One region of the Arthrobacter sp. 10N44_2 genome, then DNA from elsewhere that is predicted to be linked to it. Evidence: predicted binding sites of a transcription regulator. Region 1 holds the regulator's gene; each other region holds the start of a gene.

Region 1 (10,511 bases):
GTTGAAGACGGCACCAAGCTTGCCGCGCAGATCCGCCGTGGCGAAGTGCCGGAAATCGACGACGACGACCACGCTGCCAAATACGAACTCGCCGACGAACTGATTTCCGCCGCCGGGCTCAACTGGTACGAGGTCAGCAACTGGTCCCGCACCCCCGAACAGGCCTGCCGGCACAACCTCGCTTACTGGCGCGGGGACGACTGGTGGGGCATCGGGCCGGGGGCGCACTCGCACGTGGGCGGCGTCCGCTGGTGGAACGTCAAGCACCCCACCGCCTACGCCAACCGCCTCGGCGCCGGCGCCTCACCCGCCGCCGGACGCGAAACGCTGGACTCTGAAACCCGTAACGTGGAACGGGTCATGCTCGAGGCCCGGCTCAATTCCGGGCTCGACATCCCAAGCCTCGGCGGCCTGGGGGACACCGGCAGGCACGCTGTGGCGGGGCTGATCGCGGACGGCCTCGTGGACCCCGCGGCGGCTTTCAAAGGCCGGCTCATTCTCACCCTTAAGGGCCGGCTGCTGGCCGACGCCGTCGTCCGCAGGATCCTGCCGGACTAGTCTGGCCGGCAAAACTTCCACGACTTGGCTGCCCGCATCAGCGGCCACAACACCCTGCCGCACAAAAGAGAGCCGGCCGCTGCCCCTGACGGGCGGCGGCCGGCTCTCGTGCTTGGGTCCGGGCCGGCTATTTGATCCAGCGCAGGTTGAACTCGTAGCGGTGCGGCTGGCCGCGGTTGACGTGGATGCCTGCCGCCACCGAGAAGCACGTCACGGCGATCCAGATCACCGTGGCGAGCACGGCGAAGAGGTTGCCCACCACCGGGATGAAGACCAGCAGATTGGCCAGTACCGCGGCCAGGGTCGGCGGCAGGGTGAAATTGAGGGCTTCCTTGGATTCCTGTGCCGTGAACGGGCCGCGGTCCTTGAAGATGAGGTAGATCAGCAGCGACGGCACGCAGCCCAGGATGCCGCCGAAGTGCGCGAGCGTGGCCCACTGGCGGTCCTCGCTGGCCGTCAGCGGCAGCGCGTTTGCCGGAACGCCATGGTACGGGGGCTGGCCATGGCCAGCCTGATTGCCCGTGTGTTCGCGTGCGTTATCTGCCACGGTGTAGCCCTTCGGATTGCGGTGATGCGTTGCTGCCTGGGTTGTGCCTGAAATAGCCGGGACCGCACTGGAAGCGCGGCCGCCGTTTCAAGAATACTTGCTCGGGCAAGGAAATGGAGATCAGGGGCGGCCGCCGCGGCGGACTAGGGCACGGTGAGGAAGTCAATGACCTCTTCCACGCGGCCAAGCAGCGACGCCTCCAGATCAGCGTAGCTGCGGACAGCCCCCAGGAGTTTCTGCCAGCCGAGGCCGATGTCCTCCTTCGTGGAGTGGGGCCACCCGAAAGCCATCAGGATCCCGGTCTTCCAGTCCGTGCCGCGGGGGATCACGGGCCACTGCTCGATCCCCAGGACCGAGGGCCGGATGGCCTGCCACACGTCCACGTAGGGGTGCCCCACAATCAGGACGTTGCCTGCGGCGCCCGGTGAGGCCATGACGGCGTCGGCGATCCGCGACTCCTTGGAGTCGGCCACCAAGTGGTCTACGAGCACGCCGAGGCGCCGGCCGGGGCCCGGGCCGAAGTCCGCCACGGCGGACGCGAGGTCGTCAATGCCGTGCAGGGGCTCGACGACGATGCCCTCCACCCGGAGGTCATCGCCCCAGACCTTCTCCACCAGCTCGGCGTCGTGCTTTCCTTCCACCCAGATGCGGCTGGCCTTGGCCACCTGTGCGCGCTGCCCGGCCACCCGCACCGAGCCCGACGCCGTGCGGCCGGCACCGGCGGCCGGTGCCGTCCTTTTCGGGGCCGGCGGCATCAGGCGGATGGGCTGGCCGTCCAAGAGGAAGCCGAAGCCGAGGCGGAAGGACCGCGACTTGCCCCGCCGGTCCTCCAGCGCCACCACGTGCATGCCGCCGGACTTCTCCACCCGGGTTACGGCGCCCACCCAGCCGGACTGGACCTCCTCGAGGACCATCCCGCGTTCCACCGGGACTTCCGGCAACTGGGTCTTGGCGGGGGCGGACAGGTCCTGGGGTCCCCAGTTCTGGTACGACATCTCTTCACGCTTACTTTGCACTCGGAATGTACGGCGGTCGGTGGAACTCTCCGGGGGCCGGAACCGGACCGCGACGGCGCGGCAACGGCAGCATCTGCCACGGTCTCGGCGCCGGCGTGACGGGAATCGCGTTCCCGCGGGCCACGCCTGGAGCGAATCCAATGCTAACAACGCGGCGACTCATATTAGACTGGTTAGCACTTAGGCATGTCGAGTGCTAACCCTTGTCCTGTGGCGGGCCGTCCGTGCACCACTGGTGGACCCGGACCGGACGCGGGGGGTGGCACCGGCTGCGGGACAGTCGATTGGAGGTGGAGCGTGAGCGAACCGCGCAAACTCGAAGTGCTGCGCGCCATCGTGGAGGACTACGTCCATTCGCGTGAGCCCGTTGGTTCCAAAGCGCTCGTTGAACGGCACCATCTCGGCGTCTCGAGCGCCACGATCCGAAATGACATGGCGGCGCTGGAAGACGAGGGCCTGATCACGGCACCGCACACGAGTGCAGGCCGGATCCCCACTGACAAGGGCTACCGGTTGTTCGTCGACCAGATCTCAGCGGTGAAGCCGTTGTCCCAGGCCGAGCGCCGGGCCATTCAGGCGCTGCTGGAAGGATCCGAGGACCTCGACGACATCCTTGACCGGACCGTGAGGCTCCTCTCGCACCTGACCAACCAGGTCGCCGTCGTGCAGTATCCGCTGCTCAGCCGCGCCCGGGTGCGGCACATTGAGTTCGTGCCCCTGGCGCCCAGGAAAGTGCTGGCTGTTCTGATTGCTGACACGGGCAAGGTGGAGCAGCGCGTGATCGACGTCGGGCAGGACATTCCCGACGACGCGCTGTCGGAATTGCGGAGCAGTTTTCTGGCCAGCCTCTCCGGTACGCCGCTGAGCCTGATGCCGCAGCTGCTGCCCGCCGTCGTTGCCGGTGGCCCGCCCGCGCGGCGCGGAGCAGCCCAGGCGCTGGCCCGCGGTCTTGAGGCCCTGGCCACGAGCAGCCGTGAAGAGCGCATGGTCATGGCCGGCACCGCCAACCTGGCCCGCTCCAATGTGGACTTCCCGCTCAGCATCGGCCCCGTGCTGGAGGCCCTCGAGGAACAGGTGGTCATGCTCCGCCTGCTCAGCGAAATGGCCGAAGACCCGCGCGGCGTGACCGTCAGCATCGGCCGGGAAAACCCCTACGACGGTCTCGCCGAGGCCTCGGTCGTGGCCACCGCCTACGGGCCGGACGCCACGGCCAAGGTCGGAGTGCTTGGGCCCACCCGTATGGACTATCCCACCACCATGGCCGCCGTCCGAGCGGTGGCCCGCTACCTTTCGAGGATCCTGGGGCCCTGACAGGCCCGGGACCGAATACGACTTCTTGCCCCACAGGCAGTGCCCCACAGGCAGTACCCCACAGGCAGTACAACAAGGAAGAGATACACACTTTGAGCAGCCACTACGACGTTCTTGGAGTCTCCCGCGACGCATCGGGGGAGGAGATCAAGAAGGCCTACCGGAAACTGGCCCGGACCCTGCACCCGGACGTGAACCCCGGGGAGGACGCCTCGGACAGGTTCAAGGCCGTCACGCACGCCTACGAGGTCCTCTCCGATCCGCAGAAGCGCCGGGTCTATGACACCACCGGCAACGAGAACGGCACCGACAACGGGTTCGGCGGCGGCAGCTACTCGGGCCAGGGCTTCGCCTTCCAGGACATCTTCGAGACCTTCTTCGGCGCCGGTGGCGGCCAGGGCGGCCCGGCGTCCCGGGTCCGCCGCGGCCAGGACGCGCTGATCAGCGTCCGGATCGACCTCCGCGATGCGGTGTTCGGCGTGAACAAAAAGCTCGAGGTCGACACGGCCGTCATCTGCCCCACCTGCGAGGGATCCTGCTGCCGGGAGGGCACCCACCCGGTCCGCTGCGACATCTGTGGCGGCAGCGGTCAGGTCCAGCGCGCCGTGCGGTCCATCCTGGGCCAGGTCATGACGTCCGCCCCCTGCGGGTCTTGCGAGGGCTTCGGCACCGTCATCAAGGACCCGTGCAACGAATGCAGCGGCCAGGGCCGGATCCGCAGCCGCCGCTCGCTGACTGTCAAGGTCCCGGCCGGCGTGGCCACCGGCACCCGCATCCAGCTGTCCGGCCAGGGCGAGGCCGGCCCTGCCGGCGGCCCCGCCGGGGACCTGTACGTGGAGATCAGGGTCAACAACGACGCCACTTACGTGCGCGAGGGCGATGACCTGCACGCGAGCCTCAACATTCCCATGACGGCGGCCGCCCTCGGCACCGAAATATCCCTCGACACCTTCGACGGACAGCAGGAGATCGACGTCAAGGCCGGCACCCAGTCCGGCGAGATCATCACCCTTCGCGGTCTTGGCGTCACGCACCTGCGCGGCCACGGCCGCGGCGATCTGAAGGTGCACCTGCAGGTGGAAACACCGGTCAAGCTCGATCACGTCCAGGAGGAACTTCTCCGCCAGCTGGCCAAGCACCGTGGCGAGCACCTCACGGAAGGAAAGCTTGCGGCCAGCGGCGGCGTCTTCGCCAAACTGCGGGACCGGCTCGGTAACCTGTAGCGGTGAGTAACCCGGTCTTCTTCACCGCCCCAGGCACCCTGGACCAGCAGGTCCCCGGCTCGGCCTTCGTCCTCGAGGGAACCGAGGCCCGACACGCCGTCACCGTCAAACGGATCGGCGTCGGCGAAGCGGTCGACATCGCGGACGGCGCAGGCAAGCGCCTGACCGGCACCGTGACAGCCGTCGCTCCCGGGGAGCTGAGCGTCGAATGCGTGGACCTGGCTGAGGAACCACGGCCAGGAACACGGCTGGTCCTGGTCCAGGCCCTGGCGAAGGGCGACCGCGATGAACTGGCGGCCGAGACCGCGACCGAGTTGGGCATCGACGCAGTCATTCCCTGGCAGGCCGAGCGGTCCATTGTGCGGTGGAAGGCTGAGCGGGCCGCGAAGGCGCATGCCAAGTGGCAGTCGGTGGTGACGGCAGCCGCCAAACAGGCGCGCCGGGCATGGATTCCCGAGGTCCGGGCCGCCGTCGACGGCGCCGGGCTGCAGGCGGCCGTAACGGCGGCAGACCTCGCCGTCATCCTGCACGAAGACGCCGTGCGCCCGCTGCGGCAGGTACTCGAGGCCTGGCTGGAAAGTGTTGGGCCCGGCGATGTTGTGGCATATGATGCCGGATCCCGTGAGGTCCTGCTGATCGTGGGTCCGGAAGGCGGCATCAGCCCGCGGGAGGTGACCCGGCTTTGCGACGCCGGTGCAGTTACGGCCCTTTTGGGGCACCATGTGCTGCGTTCGTCCACGGCCGGGCCCGCCGCCACTGTGCTGGCCAGCGACATCCTCGGCCGCTGGTGACCTGCGGCAGCCGCCGCCGCAGGTGACGTGATGCCTTGTTGAGGTGACGGCTACTTGACCGTGAACCCGCGGGTGTCCTGGAATACTTCCTTGGCGCTGTCGGATGCGTCCACCTGGGACACCCGGACCTCGTAATTGCCCGGGCCGAGGTTCACGGACAAGGTGAACAGCCCGGGCCGGGCTGCATCGGCGGAGGCGGTGGCGCTGCCGTTGAGATACGCGGTCTTGGCGTTGTCGCCGTCGCCGTCGACCTTGAGGATCGCCCAGCGGAGCTTCCCGCCCTGGACGGTGCTGCGGCCGCTGATCTTGACCGAACCGTCGGCCACGGACGTGCCCTCCTGCGGATCAATGATCCACACTGGTGCCACCATCCCGGCGCTGCGGGAGGTCGGCTCGCCCAGGCGGACATGGTTGAAGGCGACGTAGTCGGTGTGACCGTCCACCAGCACAACCACCTGGACCTGCTGTCCGGCATCGATGAGGCCGGCGCTGGCCGCGGCAGCTGTCGCCGTGTAGACGAGCTGCTGGATGGCGCGCTCGGCCATGGCCGCATCCACGTTGCTGTTGAAGGCATCAGCGGAGACATCCACCGTGATGACGTTCTTGCCGGAAATCGAGGTCGCCAGCTTCTTCGGATTTTGCCAGGGCGTGAAAAAATCCGGGTCCAATGGCTTCTGCGACATCATGACCCGCAGGGCGCGGGTGACGGGATTGTCCTGATCCGGAACGTCGCGGAACTCGCGGTAGAGAAACGCGTTGTCATTGCCACGGCCGATCCAATACACCGGAGCCTTGTTCGACGTCTGGGCAGTCTCCAGCGGTGCGCTCGTGGTGGGGGCGCCCGACGCCGGGGCGGGAATGAGCTCTGATGGGCTGCTGGAATTTGTGATGCCGCTCTGCGGCGTCGCCACGCAGCCGGACAGGACGAGCACGGCAGGCAGCGCCAACGCCAACGCGACGCGGCGGACGCGCCCCGCCGATGGCTGCTGAACTCCACGCTTCCTGATGCCGCTGTCCCTTCGTCGTACGCCCCGCGTTCCGCGGTGATGATCCGTTTGTAGCCGTCGTCGGCCGTCGACGGCCGCCCCATCCCTCACCGGCCGGAGACCGGCCCGGCGATCCCGGGACAGCCGGATTCCAGCATGGCACACGGGCGCGGCGCGGCAGCCGGGTTTGGGCCCGGGCGCCGGAACTGCAACGGGAACGATATGAGGCCGATACAAAGTTGATACCTAATGGCGTCCGCTTGTGGTTCCTGGCACTGACATGGTCCGGCCGCGTCTCCATGCCTGCCGTGCCAGGAGCCCGACGGTGAACTGGCACGGCAGGCACTATCCTGCGATGAGTTCCTTGACGGGCCCCTCGTGCAGGGCCAGGTAGACGTCGTCCCGGATCCGATTCGCCTCCGGGTCTGTCATGGTCCGGGCGAGGGGACGCAGCACCAGGCGTATCAGTGCATTGGCCTGCCCATCGCTGAGGCGGAGTCGTTTCCTCGCCGCTGCGGGGAGGTCAGCGCAGGGCGTCAGGGCCAGGAGTTCGACACTTTCCAGATCGTCGGCCTTTGCGCCCAACGCTGTTCGCACCCGGTCTCCAAGCACTTCGGTATCCAGGTCAGCGGGAATGACGATGGAGATGTCCCGGCGGATGGAGGGCATCTGGGAAACTGGATTCCACCGGGACAGGTCCAGCATCTGCCGGTCGATCTTCTGGTCTGTGGACCGAAGCAGCCTGATGTCGGGGATGCCCTTGCGGAGCATGAGGGCGCGGTCCAATCCCATGCCCAGAGCCAGTCCCGACCACTTGGTGGGATCCAGGCCGGCCCCGGAGAACAGATGCGGCGCGATGAGCCCGCACTCGGCGAGTTCGAGCCATTCCCCGTCCGCGAGGACATCGACCTGCAAGCCTTCTTCGGTGTAGGGGTGATCTGCCGGAACTGCGCGCCAGGGTGCTCCTGGAAGCACCGCCTGCACCAGCGATCCGACCATTTCCTGCAGGTTGCCGGCGTCGAGTTGCCCCCGTGAGCTGACGCGCCATAGGTCGACCTGGTGGGGAGTTCCCACATGGGTGCGGTCGATGCAATCGCGCCGGTAGACCAGACCTGGGACCGCCCAGAGCTCGTCCATGGATTGGTCCGCGTGCAGTGCACGCAGCAGCTGCGGGATGGAAGCCGACGTGTGGCTTCGGAGCATGACCGTCGGGCTGAGATAGCGGGAATACCTTTGATCCCGCGTCACATCTGATTCCTTGAACCCCAAGCGGTCGTAATTGTCGGCCACGCTCACCAGCGGGCTGTGGCGGACGATTCGTTGTGGCACTCTCCATTCGCGGCTGAGCGCGTCGAGGATGCCCTGCAACAGCGGCTGCATTGCATGGGGCCCGCCGTCCGGATCTGAAAGATCGCGGATGGTCAAAGCGTCGTGGAGCTCGGAGGGACTGAGATATGAGGGCATTGCAGGTCCTTGTTTTCGGATTTCGAGTGGTGGGTTGACTTCCCCCGACTCAAACCCGGCGCCAGGACCTAGGCGCGCGCCTCAGAGCCCTCGCGGCCGGGGACCGGCCGGGGGAATATAAATCGACGCGAAAGTTGCATGCGCCGACTATACCCCCGATGCGCACCCGGCACGCGTTTCCTCGAGCCGGACGGTCTGGTTCCATATGCCAAGGTGCTCCGAAGGCCGACACCTATCAGAACCCATCCGCGGGCCGGCCTTTATCAGAATGCGTGTAAGTCTGTCCTCTTCAGGCGCCGCCATTTCTTAAACTTCAAAGGTGTTGAAGTACTTCGGTGTAATGGGCGTGCGCGAGGTCCAGTCCGAGGGCATCGTTAGGGCTGAACCAGCGTATTTCGGAGTGCTCATCCCTGGCCAAGTTGGCAGGATCGCCGGTCCACATTTCCAGGACCCACCCCGAGAGCGCCAACCCCTCAGGTGAGCCCTCGTTGTCCTGGACCCTAAACGTGGGAGCGTTCGTAGGCGGGACGACGTTGACTGCGATTTCTTCGAGGAGCTCCCTGGCCAGCGCCTCGCCGGCTGATTCGCCGTCCTCGATGTGGCCGCCCGGGAAGTCCCACATACCCGGGTACCATTTCGATGTCGGGACCCGGCGGCACATCAGAACGCCTCGTGGCCCGAAGAGTACGCCGACGGCAATGCGGTGGGTCATCGCATCAGTCGATCACGGGGGCATCCAGCACACAAATTATCCCGTGGGGTCAGGCACGAACCCGCGGACCTCCCGCGCACAGCGGCAAGCGGCGGCGATCTTGGCGGCCCGCTCCAATGCTTCGTCACGGGAGGGCACGTCGACGACGGCGAGTCCGGCCAGGCTTGGTGGAGAGCCGATGCTTGCAAGGGATGTTTAGGGCACACTGGTGGCGTGAGCGGAATCCCATGGGTGCTGCACGTCGATCTCGACCAGTTCATCGCGGCGGTCGAAGTGCTCCGGCGGCCGGAGCTTGCTGGCAAGCCGATCATTGTCGGCGGTCGGGGCGACCCCACGGAACGCGCCGTGGTGTCGACGGCATCCTACGAAGCGAGGGCGTTCGGCGTGGGTTCCGGAATGCCCCTACGCATTGCGGCCCGGAAAGTGCCCGATGCTGTGATCCTGCCCGTCGATCAGGAGGCTTACCTTGCGGCGTCCGAAACGGTCATGGCTACCCTGCGCGCGCAGCCCGGCGCCACCGTGCAGGTGCTGGGGTGGGATGAAGCTTTTGTAGGCACCGAGACAGAGAATCCGGAAGCCTACGCCCGGCAGGTGCAGGCCGCTGTCCTGGAGCGAACGCAGCTGCACTGCAGCGTGGGCATCGGCGACACCCTGGTACGAGCCAAGGTCGCCACCGGTTTCGGCAAACCGGCCGGCGTCTTCCGTCTCACTGCCGCGAACTGGCTCGACGTCATGGGCAGTCGGCCCACCAAGGAGCTCTGGGGCGTCGGAACCAAGGTGTCGGGCAGGCTGGCCAAACTCGGCATCAACACAGTGGCCGAGCTAGCCGCGTCCGACCCCCGGGACCTGGTCCCGGAGTTCGGCCCCAGGATGGGACCTTGGTACGCGGAGCTCGGACGCGGGGACGGCGCCAGCGTTGTGGACGACACCCCGTGGGTTGCCCGCGGGCATAGCCGGGAGACCACCTTCCAGCGCGACCTGACTGAACCCGCCCAGGTCGACGACGCCGTGAGGGAGCTGACAGCGCGCGTCCTGGAGGATGTTGTGGCCGAAGGTCGGCCCGTGGTTGGGCTGACCCTCAAGGTCCGGTACGCGCCGTTCGTCACCAAGACCCACGCGAGGAAGCTTCCCGAGACATTCGACCGGAACGAAATCCTCGCGCAGGCGTTGGACCTCGCAGCCGGAATCGAAGCAGACCGTCCGATCCGGCTCCTGGGCCTGCGGGCCGAAATGGCAATGCCCGACGATGCCCGAAAGGGACATACGCCGACACGCGGCGGCTGGTGACGGCGTCGCTTCCTCCCCGGTGCGGCGTTCCGCCGGCCGCCCGCAAAATGACCCTGGGAAGCCCTCAAGTCAAAGTTAGGCTGGGACGATGGAATATCAGATCCGCCAGGCCGCGGTCGAGGACGCTGATGCCGTGGTTAGGATGCACACCCTGGCCCATGAGGAATGCTACGGGCACCTATTGTCCCCGGCGTTCTTCGATGCCCGCCGTGCCAGCATGCCGCTGCGCGTGGAAAAACGCCGGCCGTATCTGGACAGCGCCCAGCCGCGAATCATCGCCATGGACGAGAGCAATGAAATAGTTGGATTTGCCGACGCAGGCACGGGGCGTGACGATGACCTGCCCGGCGAACTTGAGCTTTACTCCATTTACACTCTGAGGCGCACCCATGGCACTGGGCTCGGGGTCGCCCTGTTGAAAGCCGCCCTCGGCGATTTACCCGCCTACCTGTGGGTCCTTGAGGCCAACGTGCGCGCTCAGGCCTTTTACGTCAAGAACGGTTTTCAGCCCGATGGGACGCGTAAGTTGCTTTCACCCGAGTGGGAGGAACTACCTGAAATACGGATGGTCCGCTCCGACATTTAGCCGGGCAGGGGCCACGCTAAACGTCGGCTG
Region 2 (10,511 bases), on a different contig from region 1:
TGGCCGTTCCCGCGTCCTGTGCAGCGGCCAGAAGCCGCGCACCGCCGTCGGCGAAGTTCTTGCGCGCCTTCCCGGCGCGCCCTTCCAGGCAATCGATCACGACGTCGGCGCCGGCCAGGGCGGCCGCTATCCCCTCTCCCGTCGTGACGTCCGCGCGGAAGTACTCCGCGCCCGGGATGTTGCCGGCGGCGCCGGCCCCTGGCGGGTTGCGGCTGAGGACGGCCACGGCGTGCCCGGCGTCGACGGCCAGGCGCACCACTTCTCGGCCCACTTGCCCGGTTCCACCGGCAACGCAGATCCTTGTCATGACCCGAGGCTACCGCAGCGAAGCCCGCCGGCGACGCTGCGGGGAAATGAAAAACCCCGGGCCGCCATCGCTGGCTGCCCGGGGTAATCTCCGGAAGGACGGGGCGGATCAGGCGCGGCGCCGCTGGAGGACATCATCCAGGTTGCTCAAGGCGCTCTGGGCCTTGCTGAGCTGCTTAGTCTCAGAATCGTCGGCGGTCTGCGGATCGGACGCTGCCGGTCGCGCCGAGGCCTGCTTGAGAGACGGTTTCCCTACGGCCTTCGGCGCCTCGGGAAGGTCAAGGGGCATTGGGGCCGCACGTTCGGCCTTCGGGGCTTCGACGTAGGTGGGCTTGGGAACCTCGACGGGCTCCCAGCTCGTGCCCTCCGCTACTGCACCCGCGTCGGCTGCCATGGCCGCCGAGGCATCCCCAGAGGCAACGGCTTCAGCGAGGGCGGCCTGGCGGAGTTCCAGTGCCGTCAGCGGCTTCGGCGCGGGCTCGGGCGTGCCGCGGCCCGCTTCGGCGTCGAAGAGCGGGCTTTCCGGCCGGGCAGCGGGACGTCCGTCGGGAAGGGAGGGGGTCTGTTCGGGCACCGACGGCCGCGCAGGGGTGCGTACCGGGCTGCCCATGGCTGCACGGAATGCAGCGTTCATCTTCCGCCGGCGATCGCGGACAGCAAGACGACGAAGCAGCGCCACTGCGGCGAAGGCGCCCAGGAGGGCGGTCACCGGCAGCCAGCCTGAACCGATGCCGAAAAGCCGAAGGGCCCCGGACACCACTGCCGTGAGGAGAGCCAGGAGCCCGGCTACCGCCAGCACCAGCCGCGCCCAACGAATCCGGAATGCCGGGGAGCCCGACGCAGCAATCGGACTCACCCGAGGGGTCGCCGCTTTGCCCGCCCCAGGCCCAGGTGTGCCGCCGGCCGGGTCTGCGCGCTGTGTGCTGATCATGGGTTTCTCCTGCTGCGCCGCCATTTTCATAACCTTCCCCGCATGTGGATCTGCTGGTTCCATGTCAATGACATCCGCCAGGAATTCGCCTGCAGGCTGCAGCTGGTGGCGTCCGTTCCGGAGAACGTAAGGCGCCACCCACACGATCCAGAGCGCAACAGCAATGACAAGGATCACAGAGCTGCTAAGAGGGAAGTCCACACTCAAAACCGTATGAGGTATATGGGGTGCTGCCCCGCATTGTCAGGGGTGTGTCGCGCGCGCAGCGGCGACTGGCCGGCGTCGGGGCGTCGTGGCTGGTCAGGCGGCTCTCATGGGCCTCAGGACTGGCGGGTTCTCAGCCACCGCGCGAGGAGGCCTTCCGGCACTTCCTCAGCCGTGAGCGCGAACGTCCGGTGGTCTGCCCATTCACCGTTGATGTGCAGGAACCTGGGCCGGAATCCCTCGTCACGAAACCCGAGTTTTTCCACCACGCGCAGGCTCGGCGCGTTCTCCGGCCTGATGTTGATCTCCATGCGGTGCAGGCCAAGGGTGCCGAAGCAATAGTCGGTCGCCATGGCCACGGCGGTCGGGGCGATCCCCCGGCCGGCCCGTTCCTTGTCGACCCAATAGCCAAGCGTCGCCATCATGGCCGACCCCCAGACAATCGAGGACACCGTCAGCTGCCCCACGATCACCGGCGCCTGATGGCCTGGTGTCCATTCCGCGATGACGAACGGCAGGGCCGTGGCCTGCGCGGCCTGGGCCTTGAGCGAGCGCACCATCTGCCGGTAGTCCGGCAGGCCGCCGCCGGGGACCGGGTTCGATGCCTCCCAGGGGGCCAGCCACTCGCAGTTGCGGGACCTGAGCGCTGTCCACTCCTTGCGGTCCCGGTACCGGATCGGGCGCAACACGATGTCGCCGCTCTCCAAGGTCACCGGCCAGGTGAAGCTGCCCCCCACGGGAGTTATTTGGCGAGGCTGGGGGCCAGGCTGGACGCGAAGCCGGGCAGCCATTCGCGCAGGCCCGGGCCGAGGTCCTCACTGTCGCAGGCGAGCTGGACACAGGCCTTGAGGTAGCTGAGCTTGTCGCCGGTGTCGTAGCGGCGGCCGCGGAAGATGACGCCGTACACGCCGTAGCCCTCGCCGGTGCCGGCCGAGAGTTCCTGCAGGGCGTCCGTGAGCTGAATTTCCCCGCCGCGGCCGGGCGCGGTGCGTTCCAGCACTTCAAAGACGGCCGGGTGCAACACGTAGCGGCCAATTACGGCCAGGTTGGACGGGGCGTCCGCGACATCGGGCTTCTCCACGAGCTGGTTGATGCGGACGTAGTCCTCACCGCCGATTGCCTCGACGTCCGCGCAGCCGTAGGCACTGATCTGGGACGGGTCCACCTCGATCAGAGCGACCACCGACCCGCCGGTCTTGGCCTGGACCTCGATCATGGTGCTGAGGAGCTCATCGCGGGCGTCAATGAGGTCATCTCCCAGGAGGACGGCGAACGGCTCATGCCCGACGTGCTGCTTGGCCCGGAGGACCGCGTGGCCGAGGCCCATGGGATCGCCCTGGCGGACGTAGTGGATGTCACCGAGGTTGCTGGCGGCCTGGATGGATTCGAGCTTCGCAGTGTCACCCTTCGCCTCCAGGGTGGACTCCAGCGCGGGGACGCGGTCGAAGTGGTCCTCCAACGCCCGCTTGTTGCGGCCAGTGATCATCAGGATGTCGTTCAGGCCGACATTCACGGCCTCCTCGACGACGTACTGGATGGCCGGCTTGTCAACGACAGGCAGCATTTCCTTGGGCATGGCCTTTGTGGCCGGGAGAAACCTGGTACCAAGGCCCGCGGCGGGGATAACGGCCTTGCGGACGGAAGCGATGGGTGTATTCACACGACTAATCTAACGGAGGGACCAATCATTGCGTAATCATTATGCGAACCGCCTGCCGGGCCCCCGGGTGCAGCGCGGCCGCAAGAGGCAGAGGACGGGCCAAGATGGCGTCAAAAGAGGAAATTCGCTCCAGCCACAGGGCGGCGCGTTCCGCACTCCCGCTGGCCGCACAGGACACCGCCGCGGCGGGCATCGCCAGCCACGGGCTCGCGTGGGCCTCCGGGCTTGGCCGCGGCCGCCAGGGCACCTTCGCGGCGTACCTCGGTGTGGGCGCCGAACCGCCCACACTGCCACTGCTGACTGCCCTGGTCGAGGCCGGGCACCGGGTGCTGCTGCCCGTTTGCGAACCCGACATCGAGCTCAGCTGGGTGTATTGGACTCCCCAGTCCGGGTTTGTCCGCAGCCGGTACGCGCCCATCCATGAGCCTGTCGGAGAGCGCCACGGTACCGAAGTCATGCGGGACGCCACCGCAATCTTCCTGCCGGCCACCGCGGTGGATTTCTCGGGCAACCGAATCGGGCAAGGCGGCGGCTACTACGACAAGTTCCTTGCCGCCCTGGCTGCCATGTCCTCCGCGTCCGGCGGGGCGGACGCCGGGGCGGCCGACGCTGCAGCCGACGCTGTCGCGTCGCCGACTGCCGCCGTCGTCTATGACACGGAGGTGCTGCCCGCAGGCAGCATCCCCGCGGAGTCGTTCGACCGGAAAGTCGACACGGCGCTGACCCCGGGCGGGATCGTCCGACTCGGCCGATCCCGGCCCGCCTGATCCGGGTTCCCGCCAAGGTGATAGAATTGGCACTCAGGCCCTGCGACTGCTAAGGACGGAACAGGTCGATAGACATATCGGCGGTGATCCGGACTCCGCAGTACGGGACCTGCTCGTTTGCCCCTGAGGAGGATTTCCAGTGCCCACGTATGCATACGCCTGCAAGGACTGCAGCCACGCCTTCGAGATCGTGCAGTCGTTCAGCGACAACTCCTTGACGTCCTGCCCCGAGTGCCAGGGCACGCTGCGCAAGAAGTTCAACAGCGTCGGCGTAGTGTTCAAGGGCTCCGGCTTCTACCGGACCGATTCGCGCGACGCCAAGGGCAGCACGGTTTCCCCGGCTCCTGCAACTCCCGCGGCCACCCCCGCGCCCGCCGCAGCGGCCAGCTAAGGCATCTGCCGGGTTGGCACCGGCCGCCGGCTGGGCTACGGCCGGCTGATTCTCGGCACTGCCTGAATCCCTGTCCGCTGTTGCCGTTGCCGCTGTTGCCGTTGTCCACATAGGACGTTCCGCAGCTGCCGCCGCTCTGCGCAGATCCGTAGCGTGGCGGCATGGAACTTTTCCTCACCGCGGTTTCCCCGCCTTCGTTCAAGACGGCTGCCCCGGCGGCGCCTGTGCCGTCTTCCACGCCTTTGTTCAGGCCTTTCCGCGCCGCAATGCCGGAAGCTGGCCCCGGCCGCTGGTCCCGTACCGGTATCCGTCCAACGAGCCTTCCTGCCGCCACGTTTTCCGCCGCAGGCCTTCCGTTCCGGAGCCGGATCGGTCCCGTGAAACCCCGCCGCCGTCCGCCCCGCGGCCGTCCGTCGTGGCGCCGCCTGCGCGGCTGGCTGAACCGGAACCGGCGGCTTATCGCGGCCCTCCTGTTCTGCATCCCCGCCGGACTGACAGTTCAGCAACTGGCTCCAGCGCCCACTGACACTGTCGCAGCCTTCGCCGCCGCGGCCGATCTGCCCGCTGGAAAGTCCCTGGAACCCGGCGATCTCAGTAGGATCAGCGTGCCACCCGGCCTTATTCCTGCGGGCAGCCCCGGCAGCGAGACCGCGTTCGAGGGAAAACAGCTGGCCGCACCGTTGCGCCAGGGCCAGCTCCTCACCGACGCCCAGATCCTGGGACCGGGCCTGCTCGCCGGAAGCCCGCGAGGCTCTGCGGCCGTGCCGCTGAGGATGGCAGATCCGGCCTCCATCCAGCTGGTCTCCCCCGGGCAGCTCGTCAACGTGGTGCTCACTGCCGGCAACGGCATGGAACAACCCGGCGAAAGCCAAATCCTGGCCGAAGCCGTACCAGTGCTCTGGACGTCGACGCAGGGCGGCAAGGCCGGCTCCTGGCCCGCCACTGCGGAGACTGACGGGCTGGTGGTGGTGGCAGCGACGGCCGACCAGGCCCGCAGGCTGGCGGGCGCGTCTACCCAGGGCAAATTGTTTTTCGTGCTTGTGGCGTCACCACCGGGCTAGCCGTCCAGCCAGCAGGGCGTTTCCGCCGGGCCAGTGGCCCGGGCCGTAGGCTCCGACGCGGGCCGTAGGCTCCGACGCGGGCCGCGCCCGCAGGCTCTGGGCTGCGGGCCGCCACGTCAGCCCCAGTGCGGCGGCTTCTGTTCCTGGAGCCAGGCGTCGTGATCGTAATTATCAGGCTGGTCACCCCAGCGCCGGGGGTCGTCTTCCGCCGCCTTATTCGGCAGCACACCCTCCGGAACGGTGGCCTGTGCCTCCGAACGGCGGGATGTCTCCTTCGCGGCCTCCTGGTCCGGCCCGTCGCCGGTCGATTCCCCGGTCGATTCGCCGGCCGTCGACTCACCGGTCTTCGGCCCCGCGGTGTCGGCCGCGGCGCCCGCCGCGCCGGCTTCGCGGGCGCCGGTGGCGCCGGCGTCGTTCGTGTTGCCGGTGTCGTTCGTGTTGCCGGCGTCGCCGGTCTTGCCGGTGTTGCTAGTGATGCCGTCCGCACTCATTCCGCCGGCCTCCTTACTGCCTGTATTGCCTGTCATTGCTGATGCTGGTGCCTGCCGGCGGAATTCTTGGCCGGCAGTTTCGTGGCCGCGGAACACCTGTCCCGCGGGTTCGGCCGCCACGTGGTACTCGGCGGCCCGCGCCTCGTCGATCGCCAGGTGTTCGATGCCGTCGTCGAAGAAACCGTGCGATGTCCGCAGCCGGCTGGACACGGCGGGCTTCTCCAACCCGAGGTAGCCGCCTATCCGGTCGGCGCAGGCCGAGGGGTCGGTGAAGACCTCTATGGTCCACAGGGGCATGTACCGCCAGCCAAGCCGCTCCAGGAGCTGCGGCCGGAGCCTGCTCCGTTCGCGGACGCTCATCCGCCGGTAGTGGCTGGTGCCATCCGACTCGATCGCCACCGGACGGGGAATCTCCGCATCGTCCTGGCCGATCGTGGTCATCGGATCGGCGGCCGCCACCATGTTCAGGACGCCGTCGTACTGGTGCCACACCCGTGCCCCGCGGGCCCGGAGCCGGTCACCCAGGTCGGCCACGAGCGGATCGGCGCCGAGCGCCTGCTCGCTGGCCGCAGCACGGGAGGCGGGGCTGCCAAGATCCGTGTTGCCCGCGATCTCACGGTCCAGGAGCTCGTAGAAGTCCACGGCGCCGTGGCTGAGGCGGCTGACATCAAGGTCTTCGGGCCGGAAGCAGCTGAGCACGTGCAGGGACCGGCGGGCACGCGTCATCGCCAGGGCGAATTTTGCTCGGCCACCTTCGGCGGAAAGCGGCCCGAGGCTGTGGAGGGTGCGCCCATGCGGGGTGCGGCCATAGCCCGGGGAAAAAATGACGTGGTCGCGGACAAGGCCCTGGGCCCGTTCCAGATCCACTACGCGGAAGGACTCATCCCCCGCAGTGAAGAAGCTGCCCAGCATGGGGTAGTTGGGCAGTTGCGCCCTGATGGCCTCACCGATCCGGGCGGCATGGCGAAGGCTGCCGGTCACCACGGCCAGCGACGTCCGGGGGCGGAGCCGGGCGTGCTCGAAGACCAGCTCCACCGCGCGGTTGACCTCGGCAACAACCGATTCGACGCCGTCGTGGTCAGCGCTGGGCAGCCCCGTGCCGTCGGGGAGGTACTCCACGCTGAGGGTACGGTCCAGCCCTGTGGCAGATTGGCCCTCCGGGAGGCGGGTGAGTTCCCCGCCGTAAAAACCCTTGCTGAGCTGGCGCACCAGGTCTTCATCGACCGCACGGTACACGGTCCTCAGGTTCCAGACCGGAAGCACGGCAGAGAGTGCCCGGTACGAGCTCTCAACGCTTTGGTAGGAGCTCTCCCCCGCGGCGAGCCGTTCGACGCCCACGGTAAAGGTCCGGGGGCTGGCGATCTGTTCGTCGCCGAAGGCGATGACCTGCCGGGACCGGGCGATCGCCGGGAGGACGGCCTGCAACGAGGTCGTCTCGGCGTCGAGGATCACGACGGCATCGAAGGTCTGGTCGATCGGCAGCAGACCCGTCATGAGGTAGGGGCTGACGGACCACACCGGTACCAGGGTGGGCAGCAGCTCCTGCGCCTGGCCGCTCAGGGCTGCCAGGGTCACCCGGCCGTCCTTCAGCAGGCTGCGCAACAGCTCGGCCTGGCGGGGGTACGCCGCGATGGCAGCGCGCCAGCGCTCGGACAGGTTCCAGCGCAGCCGGGCAGCGCCGCTGGCGATATGGGCGTTGTCCGCGAGACGGTACTCCGCCTCAAGCTGGCGCAGGGCGTCGCCGTCGGACATGGCGAGGTAGTCATCGCCGCTGATCATGGCCTCCAGGGCCGACTGCCACCAGGCCAGCTCGAGTTCGGCGGTCACCGAACCCTCCGGGACCTCGCGCTCGGCAAGGTCGGCGAGAAGCTCGCCCAGGCCATGCTCTCGCATGCTTTCGACGAGCAGCGTGCGCTCCGGAAGGGTTTCAAGGGTCGCGGTGTCGGCGACGAGCCGCCGCACCCGGGGCAGGAGCTCGTCGTAGGGTGCGCGGTCCAAGTCGCCGCCGGCAGCGGTGTGCTTGACAGCCAGGCCCAGTTCAGCCAGTTCCGCTGCGAGCTCCCGGTAAAGGCCGCTGATTTCAGCCAGCCCGGACGGCACGGCCGGGTGCCGCTGCGTGGTCGCGTAGCCGGACCAGGCTGCACGCTGTTCCTGCACGAGGACCAGTGAGCTGTGCAGGTCCGCGATGTGCACGCCGGGCCGGACGTACTCCTTGGCCACCCTGCGCAGGCGTGAGCGCTGCATGGACGGCATTTCGATCCCGCGTTCCCTGCGCCAGGCGGAGGACGCGGTGGCCGAGATCAGGTCGTGGACGGGCCGGTCAAAGATGTCGGGAGTGAACTTGTCCAGACTTTCGCGGACGGCCACGAGAAGTTCGATCTGCTCGCCCCATTCGGCGAAGGTCCGGCCGAGCCGGATCTCTGCGTGTTCCGCCACGGCATCCATGCGCCCGCGCAGCAACGGCAGTTTTTCCGCAACGGACTGGGCAACGCCCTGCGCTTCCTGCGTCTCCTTGCGGGTCAGCAGGCGCGCGCCGTGCCAGGGGCTGGTGGTCGACGCCCGGCTGAAGCTGCCGAGCTCGGCGGCGCGGCGGAGCCGGCCTGCGAGCTCCTCGCGGTCCCGGATATTGTCCAGCACGCTGCGCTTGAGCCGGACGGTCGTCGCCGGTGCCGGCTGGATGGAGGTCAGCTCTGCAAGGGACTGCATGGCCTCATACGGCGAGCAACCCCAGCGCGCCCGGACGTTGTGCAGGGAGGCTACGTGGTCCATGAGGGCGTGGCGGTGCCCGGTCAGTGTGGCGTGAAGGTTGCTCAGTTGCGGCTGCAGCGACTTCTCGTTGCGGACGATCGCCCGGACCAGCTGGCCCTTCAGCTGCAGCGGGCTGGCGCTGCCCGTCAGCTGCAAGAGGACCGAATCCAGGCCGAGGCCATCCAGCTGCCCGGAGATCTCGGCGAGGCTGGCCCGCCTGTCGCCAACCACCAGGACGGACTTGCCCTCGTCCACCAGGGCGCCGATGGTGTTGATGACTGTCTGGGTCTGGCCCGTGCCCGGCGGGCTGCTGACCACCAGCGAGTCGCCCGCCCGGACGGCGTCGACCACATACTGCTGGTCCGTGTCGGCGTCGAGCAGCAGAAGCTCGTCGGCGGGGTCACGGTCGTCCGTGCTGGGGAAGCGGCCGGGTTCCAGAGCAGGCACGTCGACCAGTTCGCCGGAACCGGACCGGGCCAGCGTGGTGACCAGGGGGTTGTTCTGGTTGATCCACGGATCATCGAGGTTGCCGGAGAGGTCGGCGAAGGTGGAGACGAGCAGGTTGTGTTCGACCTCCGCGCCGTGAATCGGCTGGACCAGGGTGCCCAGGCGGTCCAGAACGGGCTGCGGGTCGTAACGGGCCGTGCTGTACGCCATCCGCGTCACCGCGTTGACGTCGAAAACGATCCCGTGGACGGTCTTGAGGTGCCGGACCAGCGCCGGGTTGATCTGCGCCTGTTCGGTGAGCTGCAACTCATAGTCGTCCTCGCCGGGGCGCACCGTGAGGGATATGGCGGTGAGCATGACCGGGGCCGAGATCCGTTGCGGCTTACCGCCGACGGCGGACGTCCAGACGACCGTGCCGGCGGAGAAATACCCCGCGTCGATGCCGCGGTCATTGGCGAGTTCGAAAATCTTGGAGCGCAGGTTTCGTGATGCCCTGGCCGCGACAACGAATTGCTGGCGGTCGCGGATCAGGGTCGAGAGCCGGGTACGCCGCCCTGCCATCAGCTGGGCGAGCCCCGAGGGATGGGCATGAGTCAGGTCAATTGAGCCTTCGGGCGTCTTGGTGAAGCGCAGCATGGTATCTGCACCGGTGACTGGCTTGAGCCCCGACAGCCATTTCCTGAACTCCTCGGAGCCCTCGGGGTGGCCTTGACCAACTGACACTGCTGCCTTCTTTTCTGTGCTCGACTTCTCTGTGCCGGACCGCGGCGGGCTCGACTCTGGCGGGTTCGTCGTATCAACGCTCGTCTGTGTTGCGTCCGCGCTTTCCCTGGCCGCATCTTGTGTGCTCGCGGTTGCCAGGCTCGCGCGGGACGCCTTGGACCATACCGGCATGCTTTCGAGGGTAGCCCGAATCCCCCGCAGGTGCGGGGCCGCAACACTGGGCGGTGCGAAATTCAGCCCGAATTGTCAGAAACATTGTCAGGAACAAAATGAAATGGCCGGCCTCGAAAGGCCGGCCACTCAGATTGCTATTCCCACTCGATGGTTCCCGGCGGCTTGCTGGTCACATCCAGCACCACGCGGTTGACGCCTTCCACCTCGTTGGTGATCCGGTTGGAAATCCGGGCCAGGAGATCGTAGGGCAGCCGCGACCAGTCGGCGGTCATGGCGTCCTCGGAGGACACGGGGCGCAGGACAATCGGGTGTCCGTAAGTGCGGCCGTCGCCCTGGACGCCCACGCTGCGGACGTCCGCCAGCAGCACCACGGGCATCTGCCACACTTCGTCATCCAGTCCGGCCGCGGTCAGCTCGGCGCGGGCGATCGCGTCGGCCTTGCGGAGCAGGTCCAGGCGTTCTTTGGTGACATCGCCAACAATCCGGATGCCGAGGCCCGGGCCGGGGAAGGGCTGGCGGCCGACGATTTCCTGCGGCAGGCCGAGCTGGGCACCGACCGCGCGGACCTCGTCCTTGAACAGGGCGCGCAGCGGTTCAACCAGTTCAAA
Region 3 (10,511 bases), on a different contig from region 1:
GGGCTGGGGGAGGGCCTGGGAGTGCGGGCCGGCATCATCTCGCCGACCTTTGTCCTGGTGCGCATCCACCCCAACCTGCCCGGAGGACCCCGGCCGGGCGGACCGGACCTGGTGCATGTGGACGCCTACCGGCTGGAGTCGGCCGCTGAAATCGACGACATCGATCTTGAAAACACCATGGACAGCGCCGTGACCGTGGTCGAGTGGGGCCGCGGCCGGGTTGAGCACCTCAGCGACAGCAGGCTGGAGGTCGAACTCCACCGCACCCGCGGAGGCGCCGCCGCTTCCGCCGAATCTCCCGAAGCCCCCGAAGCCCCCGCCGAAACCGGCGCCAGTCCCGTTCTGGATTTCGACACGGACGACGACGACGAACCGCGGACCGTCGTGATCCGCGGCTTCGGTCCGCGCTGGGCTGAAGCGCCGACGCTGCCCGGTGCCGAGCCCGGGCACGTCGTCGAGCCCCTGCCCGGGACCACGCCCGGCGCCGGGCCCCTGTCCGAGACCATGCCCGGCGCCAGGCCCCTCCCCGGGACCACGCCCCAGACCCCGGAACGGAATCCCTGATGCTGATCCTCGCCATCGACACCTCAGCTGTCGCCAGCGCCGCCCTGGTCTCCGATGATGCGCCGGAATCCGTGCTCGCCAGCTTCGCCACCGAGGACACGCGCACCCACGCGGAGGTCCTGGCCCCGGGGATCGACGGGCTCCTGGCTGAGGCCGGCGTCAGCGGCCACGACGTCGACGCTATCGTCACCGGCGTCGGCCCCGGCCCGTTCACAGGACTGCGCTCCGGGATCGTCACGGCCCGCACCCTCGCCTTTGTCTGGGGCAAGCCGCTGTACGGCGTCATGAGCCTGGACGCGATCGCCCTGGAAGTAGCCGAATCCACCGACTCGGCCGCGGAGTTCATTGTCGCCACCGATGCGCGACGCAAGGAAGTGTACTGGGCCCGGTACACCCTCTCCGATGCCCAGCTGCCGCATCTGGAGGACGGCCCGCACGTGGGATTCGCCGCGGACCTGCCGGATCTGCCCGTGTACGGTGCAGGGGCAGGAATCTACTCCGAGGCCGTCAAGGCGGTCGCGGAATTCAGCACCCGCCAGCCGGAGGCCCTCTCGCTCGGCCAGTTCGCACTCGCCCGGCTCTCCGCGGGGGAACAGCTCCTGGACTCCACCCCCCTGTATCTGCGCGAATCCGACGCCCAGGTGCCCGGACCCCGGAAGCGTGCCCTGTGAGCGCGGAGCGAGCCGTCCGGCTGCCCGGCGGAGTCACCCTGCGGGACATGGACGCCGCGGACATCCCCGCCATCCACGCCCTGGAACTCCGGCTCTTTCCCGTGGATGCCTGGCCGCTGCAGATGTTCCACGACGAGCTGGCGCAGGTGGATACCCGCCGCTACCTCGTGGCGGAGACCCACGGCGGGATCGTGGGCTATGCCGGGCTCATGTGCATCGAACCGATCTCGGACGTCCAGACGATCGCCGTGGTGCCCGAGCAGGAAGGCAAGGGCATCGGCTCTGCCCTGCTCACCGAGCTGATCGCGGAAAGCCGGCGCCGGCACGCCCAGGATGTGCTGCTCGAGGTCAGGGCGGACAACCCCCGGGCCCAGCAGCTTTACCTGCGCTTCGGCTTCGAACAGATCCACATCCGGCCCCGCTACTACCGGGACGGCGTCGACGCCCTGATCATGCGGCTCCAGCTGCCCCGCGAACCGCTCAGCCCCCAGCCAACCGAAGCAGGCCGACCATGAACCGCACCCAGCCGCTCGTGCTCGGCATCGAGTCCTCCTGCGACGAAACCGGCGTCGGCATCGTCCGGGGGACCACCCTGCTGACGAACACCGTCTCGTCCTCCATGGACGAACACGTCCGCTTCGGCGGCGTGATCCCCGAGATCGCCTCCCGCGCCCACCTCGACGCGTTCGTCCCCACCCTCGAGGAGGCCCTCGCGGAGGCGGGAGTGACGCTCACGGACATCGACGCGATCGCCGTCACCTCCGGGCCGGGCCTGGCAGGTGCCCTCATGGTGGGAGTGTGCGCGGCCAAGGCGCTCGCCGTCGCCACCGGCAAACCGCTCTACGCCATCAACCACCTGGTGGCGCATGTCGGCGTCGGGCTCCTGCAGCAGGGCGCCGGCGCGCCGTCGCCGCAAACAACGCCGCACGCCCTGCCGGAGAATATGGGCGCGCTCCTGGTCTCCGGCGGCCACACCGAGATCCTGCGGATCCGGAGCATCACGGACGACGTCGAGCTGCTGGGCTCCACGATCGATGACGCCGCCGGCGAAGCGTATGACAAGGTGGCGCGGCTTCTGGGCCTGGGCTATCCGGGCGGTCCGGCCATCGACAAGCTCGCGCGCACGGGCAACGCCAAAGCCATCCGGTTCCCGCGCGGGCTCACCCAGCCCAAGTACATGGGGACCGCCGAGGAGCCCGGGCCGCACCGCTACGACTGGTCCTTCAGCGGGCTCAAGACCGCCGTCGCCCGCTGCGTGGAGCAGTTCGAGGCCCGCGGCGAGGAGGTGCCCGTGGCGGACATCGCCGCGGCCTTCCAGGAAGCCGTGGTGGATGTCATTACCGCCAAGGCAGTGCTCGCCTGCCGCGAAAACGGCATCACGGAGGTCCTCCTGGGTGGCGGGGTCGCCGCCAACTCGCGGCTGCGCCAGCTCACCGAACAACGCTGCAGTGCGGCCGGCATCCGGCTGACGGTGCCGCCGCTGCCACTGTGCACGGACAACGGCGCCATGGTGGCCTCGCTCGGGGCGCAACTGGTGATGGCCGGCGTGAAACCGAGCGGGATCGGCTTTGCGCCGGATTCCTCAATGCCGGTCACGACCGTCTCCGCCTGAGGCCACAGCCTGAGGCTTCGTCCGTGTGGAGCTAGACGGCCTGGGGCTTCGGCCGCCTGCGTGGCGGCTGTTGGGCGCCGGAGCTAGGCGTCCGGGCCCTGGCGCATCTGCTTGACCAGGTCCAGGACGACGGCGCGCAGGTCCCCGCCGTGCTCGGCGGCGACCCGGCGCTGCCGCTGGTAGCCGGCGCCGCGCTCGATGATCTTCTCGACGTCGGCCAGTTCGGCGCTGCAGCCCAGCTTCGCCGCCACCGGCTCAAGCCGCTTGAGCGTCTCGCGCAGGTGCTCTGTTACGAGCTGCTCGTTGCCGTCGGCGTCGAGGATGATGATCGCGTCCAGGCCATACCGGGCCGCGCGCCACTTGTTTTCCTGCACATGCCACGGGGGCATCGTAGGAATGGTGCCGCCGTTGTCCAGCGTCGTGGAAAACTCGTCGACGAGGCACTGCGTCAGGGCGGCGATGGCCCCGACTTCCTCGAGCGTGGCCAGGCCGTCGCAGATGCGCATCTCGATGGTGCCGAAGTGCGGGACGGGCCGGATGTCCCAGCGGATCTCCGAGAGCGAATCGATCACGCCGGTGGTGAACATGTCCTGGGCGTACGCCTCGAAGTCCTCCCAGCTGGAGAACTGGAAGGGCAGCCCGGCGGTGGGCAGCTGCTGGAACATCAGCGCCCGCTGGGAGGCGTATCCGGTGTCCTCGCCGCCCCAGAAAGGGCTGGACGCGGAGAGCGCCTGGAAGTGCGGAAAGTAATTGACCAGGCCGTCCAGCACCGGAAGGACCTTGTCCCGGCTGTCGAGTCCGACGTGCACGTGGACGCCGTAAATGACCATCTGCCGGCCCCACCACTGGGTCCGGTCAATGAGCTTGGCGTAGCGTTCCTTGTCCGTGACGGGCTGCAGCTGGGGCGGGCTGAAGGGGTGGCTCCCGGCGCAAAAGATCTCCACACCCATCGGATCGGTCACGTCCCGGACCGCCGCGAGCGAGCTGCTCAGGTCCGCCTTGGCCTCCGCAACAGTGGTGCAGATGCCCGTGACGAGCTCCACGGTGTTCAGCAGCAGCTCCTGCTTGATGTGCGGGTGCTCGTCGTCCTCATTGAGTTCGGGATGCCGGGCAGCGACGCCGCGCAGCACCTGGTTCGCCACGGAGGCCAGCTCGCCGGTCTCGGCGTCGACGAGCGCCAGCTCCCATTCCACGCCTAGGGTCGACTGCCTGGATGAAGCGAACTCGATCTTCATGTGGTCCCTTCACTGTTTTGCTGTCCCTGGCCGTGGTCCTGGTGTGGAGATGCGCTGGCAAACACCCTCGGACATGCCCCTGGACGTGGCACCGGCGGTGTCACGTGCAATTTCCCACATACCAGGGCGCCGGCCGGGCGGCTGGCAGGGCTACGGGTGGTCCAAGTCTAGTGCAGGGCCGGCCCCGGGACGGTGTCAAAGTTGCCGCTGGTGCGTGAGTGTATTCACAACGTGGCTGGTCAGCGACGGCGCGGGCAGTCGCGCGGTGAGCCGCGGGTGGCCGGACCCATCCTGGCGTTTAATGGAGCTGTGCCCATACTGAACAAAGACATGACCCTGTGTATCTCGCTCTCGGCCCGGCCCAGCAACAACGGGACGCGCTTCCACAACCACCTTTACGAACAGCTGGGCCTGAACTGGATCTACAAGGCCTTTGCCCCCACCGATCTCGCCCAGGCGATCGCCGGGGTGCGCGGCCTCGGCATCCGCGGCTGCGCGGTGTCCATGCCTTACAAGGAGGACGTGATCGCCCTCGTTGACGTCATGGACCCGTCGGCGAAGGCCATCGACTCGGTCAACACCATCGTCAACGACGGCGGCCGGCTCACGGCGTACAACACCGACTACACCGCAATCGAGCAGCTCCTGCAGAGCAATGCAGTCCCCACGGACTACTCGGTGCTGGTCCTGGGCTCCGGCGGCATGGCCAAGGCCACCGTGGCCGCGCTCCGGGATGCCGGGTTCAAGGACGTGACCGTCGTGGCCCGCAACGAGGGCTCCGGCCGAGCCCTGGCCGAACAGTACGGCTTCGCCTGGCGCGCGGACCTGGGCTCTGCGGCTTCCGGTACCGGCACGGCGGACATGCTCATCAACGTCACCCCCATCGGGATGGCCGGCGGCCCGGACACCGCCTCGCTGCCCTTCCCGCAGGAGGCCATCGATGCCGCCAAAGTGGTGTTCGACGTCGTCGCGCTCCCGGCCGAGACACCGCTGATCAAGGCCGGCCGCGCGGCCGGCAAGACCGTGATCACCGGAGCCGAGGTCGCCACGATCCAGGCGCTCGAGCAGTTCGTGCTGTACACCGGCGTCCGGCCGACCGACGAGCAAATCCGGGCAGCCGAGGAGTTCACGCGGGCCCAATAGCGCGACAGCCCAGTTGACCGGCCGCTTCGCTGACATCCTGCGGCGGCGGGGCACGGCGCCGCGGGGCACTCGGCCGGTGGGATCCCGCTGGCGGGGCTAGGCCGGCTCCACCGAGACGGCCACCCGGTCCTCGCCGATCCTGGTGAGGACCAGGGTGGCGGATTTCTTGTCCTTGTGCTTTGCGCTGCCGCCGGGCAGGAGTTGCTTGCGCAGCTCTTCGGGCGTGACAGCCATACCGCGCTTCTTGATGTCCAGGACCCCGATGCCTTGATCCTTGACCCACGTCTTGAGTGCCTTGACGTTGAACGGCATCACCTCCAGGACCCTGTACGCCTTGGCGAACGGGGTGTCATGCAGCTCCGGGGCGCAGATGTAGGCGATGTGCTCGTCCACGAGGTGCCCGCCCAGCTGGAGCGCGACGTCGGCCACCAGGCCGGCGCGGATCACCGCGCCGTCGGGCTCATACAGGTACCCCTCCACGGGTCCCACGGGCGCCACCGGGCCGGTACCGAAGTCCTCGCCGCTGGTGAGCTCAGCGGAACCAAGGGGGCCGAGCACGAGGGCCGCGCGCCGCACCCCGGGACGCCGCACCGCGTTGAACCACAGGGCCACTTCGGTCACGTCCCCGCCCACGGAGACCCACTGCGCCTCGCAGCCGGCCGGCACGGAATCGTGCGGCATGCCGGGGCCCATCTTCACGCCGACGGCGCGGCCGGTGCCGGCGAGTGACTCCACGAAGGACAGCGGCGGGGAGAAATCCTCCGGATCCCAGATCCGCTTGGTTCCCGAAGTGGACGTCGTGCGCCGGGCTGGGTCGAGCCAGACGCCGTCGATCCCCTCGAGGGATACCGACGTTGCATCGGAATGGACCACCGTGGCGTTGCGGAACGGGATCAGGTTCATCGTGGCGCAGGCGGCCGTGGCCTCGTCCATTTCCACGGCGGTGACCACCAGGTCCAGAGAGGCCAGGGCCATGGAGTCCGCCCCGAGCCCGCAGCCGAGATCCGCGACGTGGCCGATCCCGGCCTCCGCGAACCGCTGCGCGTGCCGTGCCGCCACCGTGAGCCGGGTGGCCTGCTCCAGACCGGCCTTCGTGAAAATCATCTGCCGGGCGAATTCGCCGAACTTCGCCTCGGCCTTGGTCCGCAGCCGGGACTGGGTGAGCACGGCCGAGACCAGCTCGGGGGAGTGGCCGGCCTTGCGCAGCGACGCCGTGAGGCGGAAGGCCTCGTCCTCGCGGTACGGGCCCAACGACGCCAGCAGCTCCCAGCCCTCGGGGGTGAGGATCGGGGCAATATGTTCCTGCGGTGCGTCAGTCATGGCATCCAGCGTAGTTGAGGTCAGCGGGCGCGCTGTGACCGGACGGCGGGGGCTAGGCTTGATGGCATGGAAGACAGCGGCACAGGCGACAGCATCTCAGCGGACACGGCCGGGCAGGACACGGCCGGCGACGACGACGCCAGGCAGGAGCGCCGGTGGCCGCAGGGACTGGCCCGCTACGCAAAACCGGCGCTGATCGCCGGCGCGGTGATCGCCGTCGTGTCCGTCGCACTTTTGGTGATCATCTTCTTCCTCGATTCCTTCAACGCCACCGTGTATTCCGTCGGCGGCAAGAACGTCCAGGACGCCACGGACGAGGCCCGGGCCATCCGCGAGACCTATGCCGCGGCCCGGCTCGGCGGCATCATCTTCCTCATCGCCGGCATTCTGCTGGCCGCCGCCGGCGCCGTGCTGTCGTTCCGGCACCGGAATGACGAAGGCCAGAACACGGACGAAGACGACGGCGAGGACGTGGACTTCGACGACCTCGCAGACCAGTAGCCAGCGAGTAGGCGCGCGAATAGACGCCGCTGGTGGGGGCGCACCGCACCGCCAAACGGCCAACGGCCACGGGCCAGGGGACATGCCCAGCCTCCTGCGCCACGGATGGACATGTCCTCCCCGGCAGCCCGCACCCGTTGGGTATGTCCATCGCTCAGCGCGGGCACAGAGCATGACGCCCAAGTGTCCTCTGGCCGCAACGAAGAATGGGCATGTCCTCCCGGGCAGCCCGCACCCGTTGGGTATGTCCATCGCTCAGCACGGGTACAGAGCATGACGCCCAAGTGTCCTCCGGCCGCAGCGAAAAATGGGCATGTCCCCTAGGGGGAAATGTTCACCCGGAACGAATTTCTGGCACTCGCCTTGACCGAGTGCTAACCATTTACATAGAGTCGTCATTAGCACTCTCCCTAGGAGGGTGCTAACACATGAAGCGCGTTCCGCCAGGCACGCTGCCGGCACCGCGACGACGGTCTGTGCGCCTTGGCATCACCGCTTCATAGTCCACGAATTTGCTGACGAAAAGGAGAGGTCCGAGTGTCGGTCTCTATTAAGCCTCTTGAGGATCGTATTGTTGTCCGCCCGCTCGAAGCCGAGCAGACCACGGCTTCCGGCCTGGTTATCCCGGACTCCGCGCAGGAGAAGCCGCAGGAAGGCGAAGTTGTTGCAGTAGGCCCCGGCCGCTTCGATGACAACGGCAACCGCGTTCCCGTTGACGTTGCCGTTGGCGACGTCGTCATCTACTCCAAGTACGGTGGAACCGAAGTCAAGACCGGCGGCACCGAGTACCTCGTGCTCTCCGCCCGCGACGTTCTGGCGATCGTCGTAAAGTAACTCTCTTGGACCCCCGCGCAGCCGATCCTTTCGCATTGAATGGATCAGTTGCGCGGGGTTCTGTCTTGAAAGGACAAAACCATGGCAAAGCAGCTTGCGTTTAACGACGCTGCCCGCCGGTCGCTTGAAGCCGGCATCGATAAGCTCGCCAACACCGTCAAGGTCACGCTGGGTCCGCGCGGCCGCAACGTCGTACTGGACAAGAAGTGGGGCGCCCCCACGATCACCAACGATGGTGTGACCATCGCCCGTGAAATCGAGCTGGATGACCCCTACGAGAACCTTGGCGCGCAGCTTGCCAAGGAGGTCGCCACCAAGACCAACGATGTTGCCGGCGACGGCACCACCACCGCCACCGTCCTGGCCCAGGCCCTGGTCAAGGAAGGCCTGCGCAACGTAGCGGCAGGCGCCGCGCCTGGCGAAATCAAGCGCGGCATCGAGGTTTCGGTCGAGGCCGTCGCCGCCCGTCTGCTGGAGAACGCCCGCCCGGTTGAAGGCACGCAGGTTGCCAACGTTGCCGCAATCTCCGCCCAGAGCGACGAGGTCGGCGAGCTGCTGGCCGAGGCGTTCGGCAAGGTCGGCAAGGATGGTGTGATCACCATCGAGGAGTCCTCCACCACGCAGACCGAGCTGGTACTGACCGAGGGCATGCAGTTCGACAAGGGCTACCTGTCCCCGTACTTCGTCACCGACGCGGAACGCCAGGAGGCCGTCCTCGAGGACGCCCTGATCCTGATCAACCAGGGCAAGATCTCCTCAGTGCAGGATTTCCTGCCGCTGCTGGAAAAGGCGCTGCAGAGCTCCAAGCCGCTCTTCATCATCGCCGAAGACGTCGAGGGCGAGGCCCTGTCCACGCTGATCGTCAACCGCATCCGCGGCACGCTGAACGTCGTCGCCGTCAAGGCGCCGGGCTTCGGTGACCGCCGCAAGGCCATGCTGCAGGACATCGCGACCCTCACCGGTGCGCAGGTTGTCTCCGCGGAGCTGGGCCTGAGCCTGGACACCGTTGGCCTCGAGGTGCTCGGCACCGCACGCCGCATCACGATCACCAAGGACAACACCACGATCGTCGACGGCGCCGGTTCGGCCGAGGACGTCGCCGCCCGTGTTGCCCAGCTGCGCGCCGAGCTGACCCGCACCGATTCGGACTGGGACAAGGAAAAGCTGCAGGAACGCCTGGCCAAGCTGGCCGGCGGCATCGGCGTGATCAAGGTCGGCGCCGCCACCGAGGTTGAGCTGAAGGAAAAGAAGCACCGCATCGAGGACGCCGTGTCCTCCACCCGCGCTGCCCTCGAAGAAGGCATCGTGGCCGGCGGCGGCTCCGCCCTCATCCACGCGCTGAAGGCGCTCGACGAGGACGCGGCCGTCCAGGCCCTCGAAGGTGACGCGGCTGCGGCCATCGGCATCGTCCGCCGCGCCCTGGTCCAGCCGCTGCGCTGGATCGCCCAGAACGCCGGCTTCGACGGCTATGTCGTGGCTGCCAAGGTCGCCGAATCCGCCGTGAACCAGGGCTTCAACGCCAAGTCCGGCGAATACGAAGACCTGATCGCCGCTGGCGTGATCGACCCCGTGAAGGTGACGCGTGCGGCTCTGCGCAACGCGGCCTCCATCGCGGCACTGGTCCTCACCACGGAAACCCTCGTGGTGGAGAAGCCGGCTGACGAAGACGAGCACGCAGGGCACAAGCACTAGGCTCTGCCCGCAGGGGGGACGGTCCGGCATCTGCCGGGCCGTCCCTTTTTCTGTCGAGTCTCTGCTGCCGTCCTGCCGTGTTCGTGGCCGCAAGTTGCCGTGATTCTGGCAGAGTTAACCCGTCAGGTGCCGCTCCAGCGTCCCGGGTTCACTGGAAACTCCCACGTTGGCATGCCTCAATGGGGTTCAGTGGCCGCCGTGACGATTGGCCATCAAAATTACGGTTTGGTAACATGGAGGCTTTGGTTATCTGGTTGAGGGGTAGTTCTATGACACAGCAAGGAACCTTGCCCCGGCCTGCCCGGCACATTGCCGCGACGGGGCACGATCCCGCAGCCAAGTCTGGCCGAAAATCCACCTTCAGGCCCGAAATCCAGGGACTCCGGTCCCTCGCTGTGCTGATGGTCATGACCTATCACATCTGGCTGGGCCGGGTTTCCGGCGGCGTGGACGTCTTCCTGCTGATCTCGGCCTTCCTTATGACGCTGCAGTTCGTGGGCCGGTACGAGCAGGGCCGGTCCATGGCCCTCATCAAACACTGGCTGCACCTTTTCCGGCGCCTCGTCCCTGCCGCCGTCACCGTCCTGGTGGCCATCCTTGCCGCAACTGTCCTCTTCCTGCCCCGGACCCGGTGGATGGAAATCATCAACCAGGGCTGGGCCTCCCTGGGCTATGCCGAGAACTGGCTCCTGCAGACCCAGGCGACAAACTACTACGCCGCGGATCACAGCCAGGCCAGTCCCTTCCAGCATTTCTGGTCCCTTTCGATCCAGGGCCAGGTCTTTATCCTGTGGCCGCTCATTTTTGTGGGGGCCGCGTTCGTCGCCAAGCGCTTCAGGCTCCGCTACCGTGTGCTGCTGTCCTACGTCTTCGCCGTGATCTTCGTTGTTTCGCTGCTCTACTCGATCGTCTTCACCCAGGCGAGCCAAACGGAGGCGT

The links. The regulator HrcA, encoded in region 1, represses chaperone genes, less so after heat shock. The targets are predictions, from matches to a motif close to TTNGCACTCGNNNNNNNCGAGTGCNAA.
Region 2: AC1DBX_RS03415 (FmdB family zinc ribbon protein) is a predicted target of HrcA. The motif match lies at 3,895-3,921, and genes of this name have one in related genera.
Region 3: groES (co-chaperone GroES) is a predicted target of HrcA. The motif match lies at 7,398-7,424, and genes of this name have one in related genera.

The regions. Positions count from the first base shown of each region.
Region 1 is NZ_JBFTHT010000001.1:339,254-349,764, forward strand. Features, by position in the region: gene hemW (radical SAM family heme chaperone HemW) at 1-558, shown strand, start outside; gene AC1DBX_RS01575 (DUF4870 domain-containing protein) at 686-1,105, opposite strand; gene AC1DBX_RS01580 (DUF3097 domain-containing protein) at 1,249-2,100, opposite strand; gene hrcA (heat-inducible transcriptional repressor HrcA) at 2,419-3,432, shown strand; gene dnaJ (molecular chaperone DnaJ) at 3,525-4,655, shown strand; gene AC1DBX_RS01595 (16S rRNA (uracil(1498)-N(3))-methyltransferase) at 4,658-5,446, shown strand; gene AC1DBX_RS01600 (GerMN domain-containing protein) at 5,497-6,378, opposite strand; gene srmL (PheS-related mystery ligase SrmL) at 6,778-7,896, opposite strand; gene AC1DBX_RS01610 (NUDIX domain-containing protein) at 8,210-8,608, opposite strand; gene AC1DBX_RS01615 (DNA polymerase IV) at 8,822-9,895, shown strand; gene AC1DBX_RS01620 (GNAT family N-acetyltransferase) at 9,984-10,481, shown strand.
Region 2 is NZ_JBFTHT010000002.1:91,013-101,523, forward strand. Features, by position in the region: gene AC1DBX_RS03390 (SDR family oxidoreductase) at 1-307, opposite strand, end outside; gene AC1DBX_RS03395 (hypothetical protein) at 416-1,414, opposite strand; gene AC1DBX_RS03400 (GNAT family N-acetyltransferase) at 1,558-2,178, opposite strand; gene galU (UTP--glucose-1-phosphate uridylyltransferase GalU) at 2,184-3,101, opposite strand; gene AC1DBX_RS03410 (5-formyltetrahydrofolate cyclo-ligase) at 3,206-3,868, shown strand; gene AC1DBX_RS03415 (FmdB family zinc ribbon protein) at 4,008-4,259, shown strand; gene AC1DBX_RS03420 (RcpC/CpaB family pilus assembly protein) at 4,637-5,320, shown strand; gene AC1DBX_RS03425 (AAA family ATPase) at 5,437-9,729, opposite strand; gene guaA (glutamine-hydrolyzing GMP synthase) at 10,038-10,511, opposite strand, start outside.
Region 3 is NZ_JBFTHT010000002.1:117,285-127,795, reverse strand. Features, by position in the region: gene tsaE (tRNA (adenosine(37)-N6)-threonylcarbamoyltransferase complex ATPase subunit type 1 TsaE) at 1-564, shown strand, start outside; gene tsaB (tRNA (adenosine(37)-N6)-threonylcarbamoyltransferase complex dimerization subunit type 1 TsaB) at 564-1,235, shown strand; gene rimI (ribosomal protein S18-alanine N-acetyltransferase) at 1,283-1,750, shown strand; gene tsaD (tRNA (adenosine(37)-N6)-threonylcarbamoyltransferase complex transferase subunit TsaD) at 1,747-2,847, shown strand; gene AC1DBX_RS03515 (glutamate--cysteine ligase) at 2,931-4,082, opposite strand; gene AC1DBX_RS03510 (shikimate 5-dehydrogenase) at 4,392-5,225, shown strand; gene AC1DBX_RS03505 (class I SAM-dependent methyltransferase) at 5,322-6,545, opposite strand; gene AC1DBX_RS03500 (hypothetical protein) at 6,612-7,046, shown strand; gene groES (co-chaperone GroES) at 7,584-7,880, shown strand; gene groL (chaperonin GroEL) at 7,962-9,572, shown strand; gene AC1DBX_RS03485 (acyltransferase family protein) at 9,842-10,511, shown strand, end outside.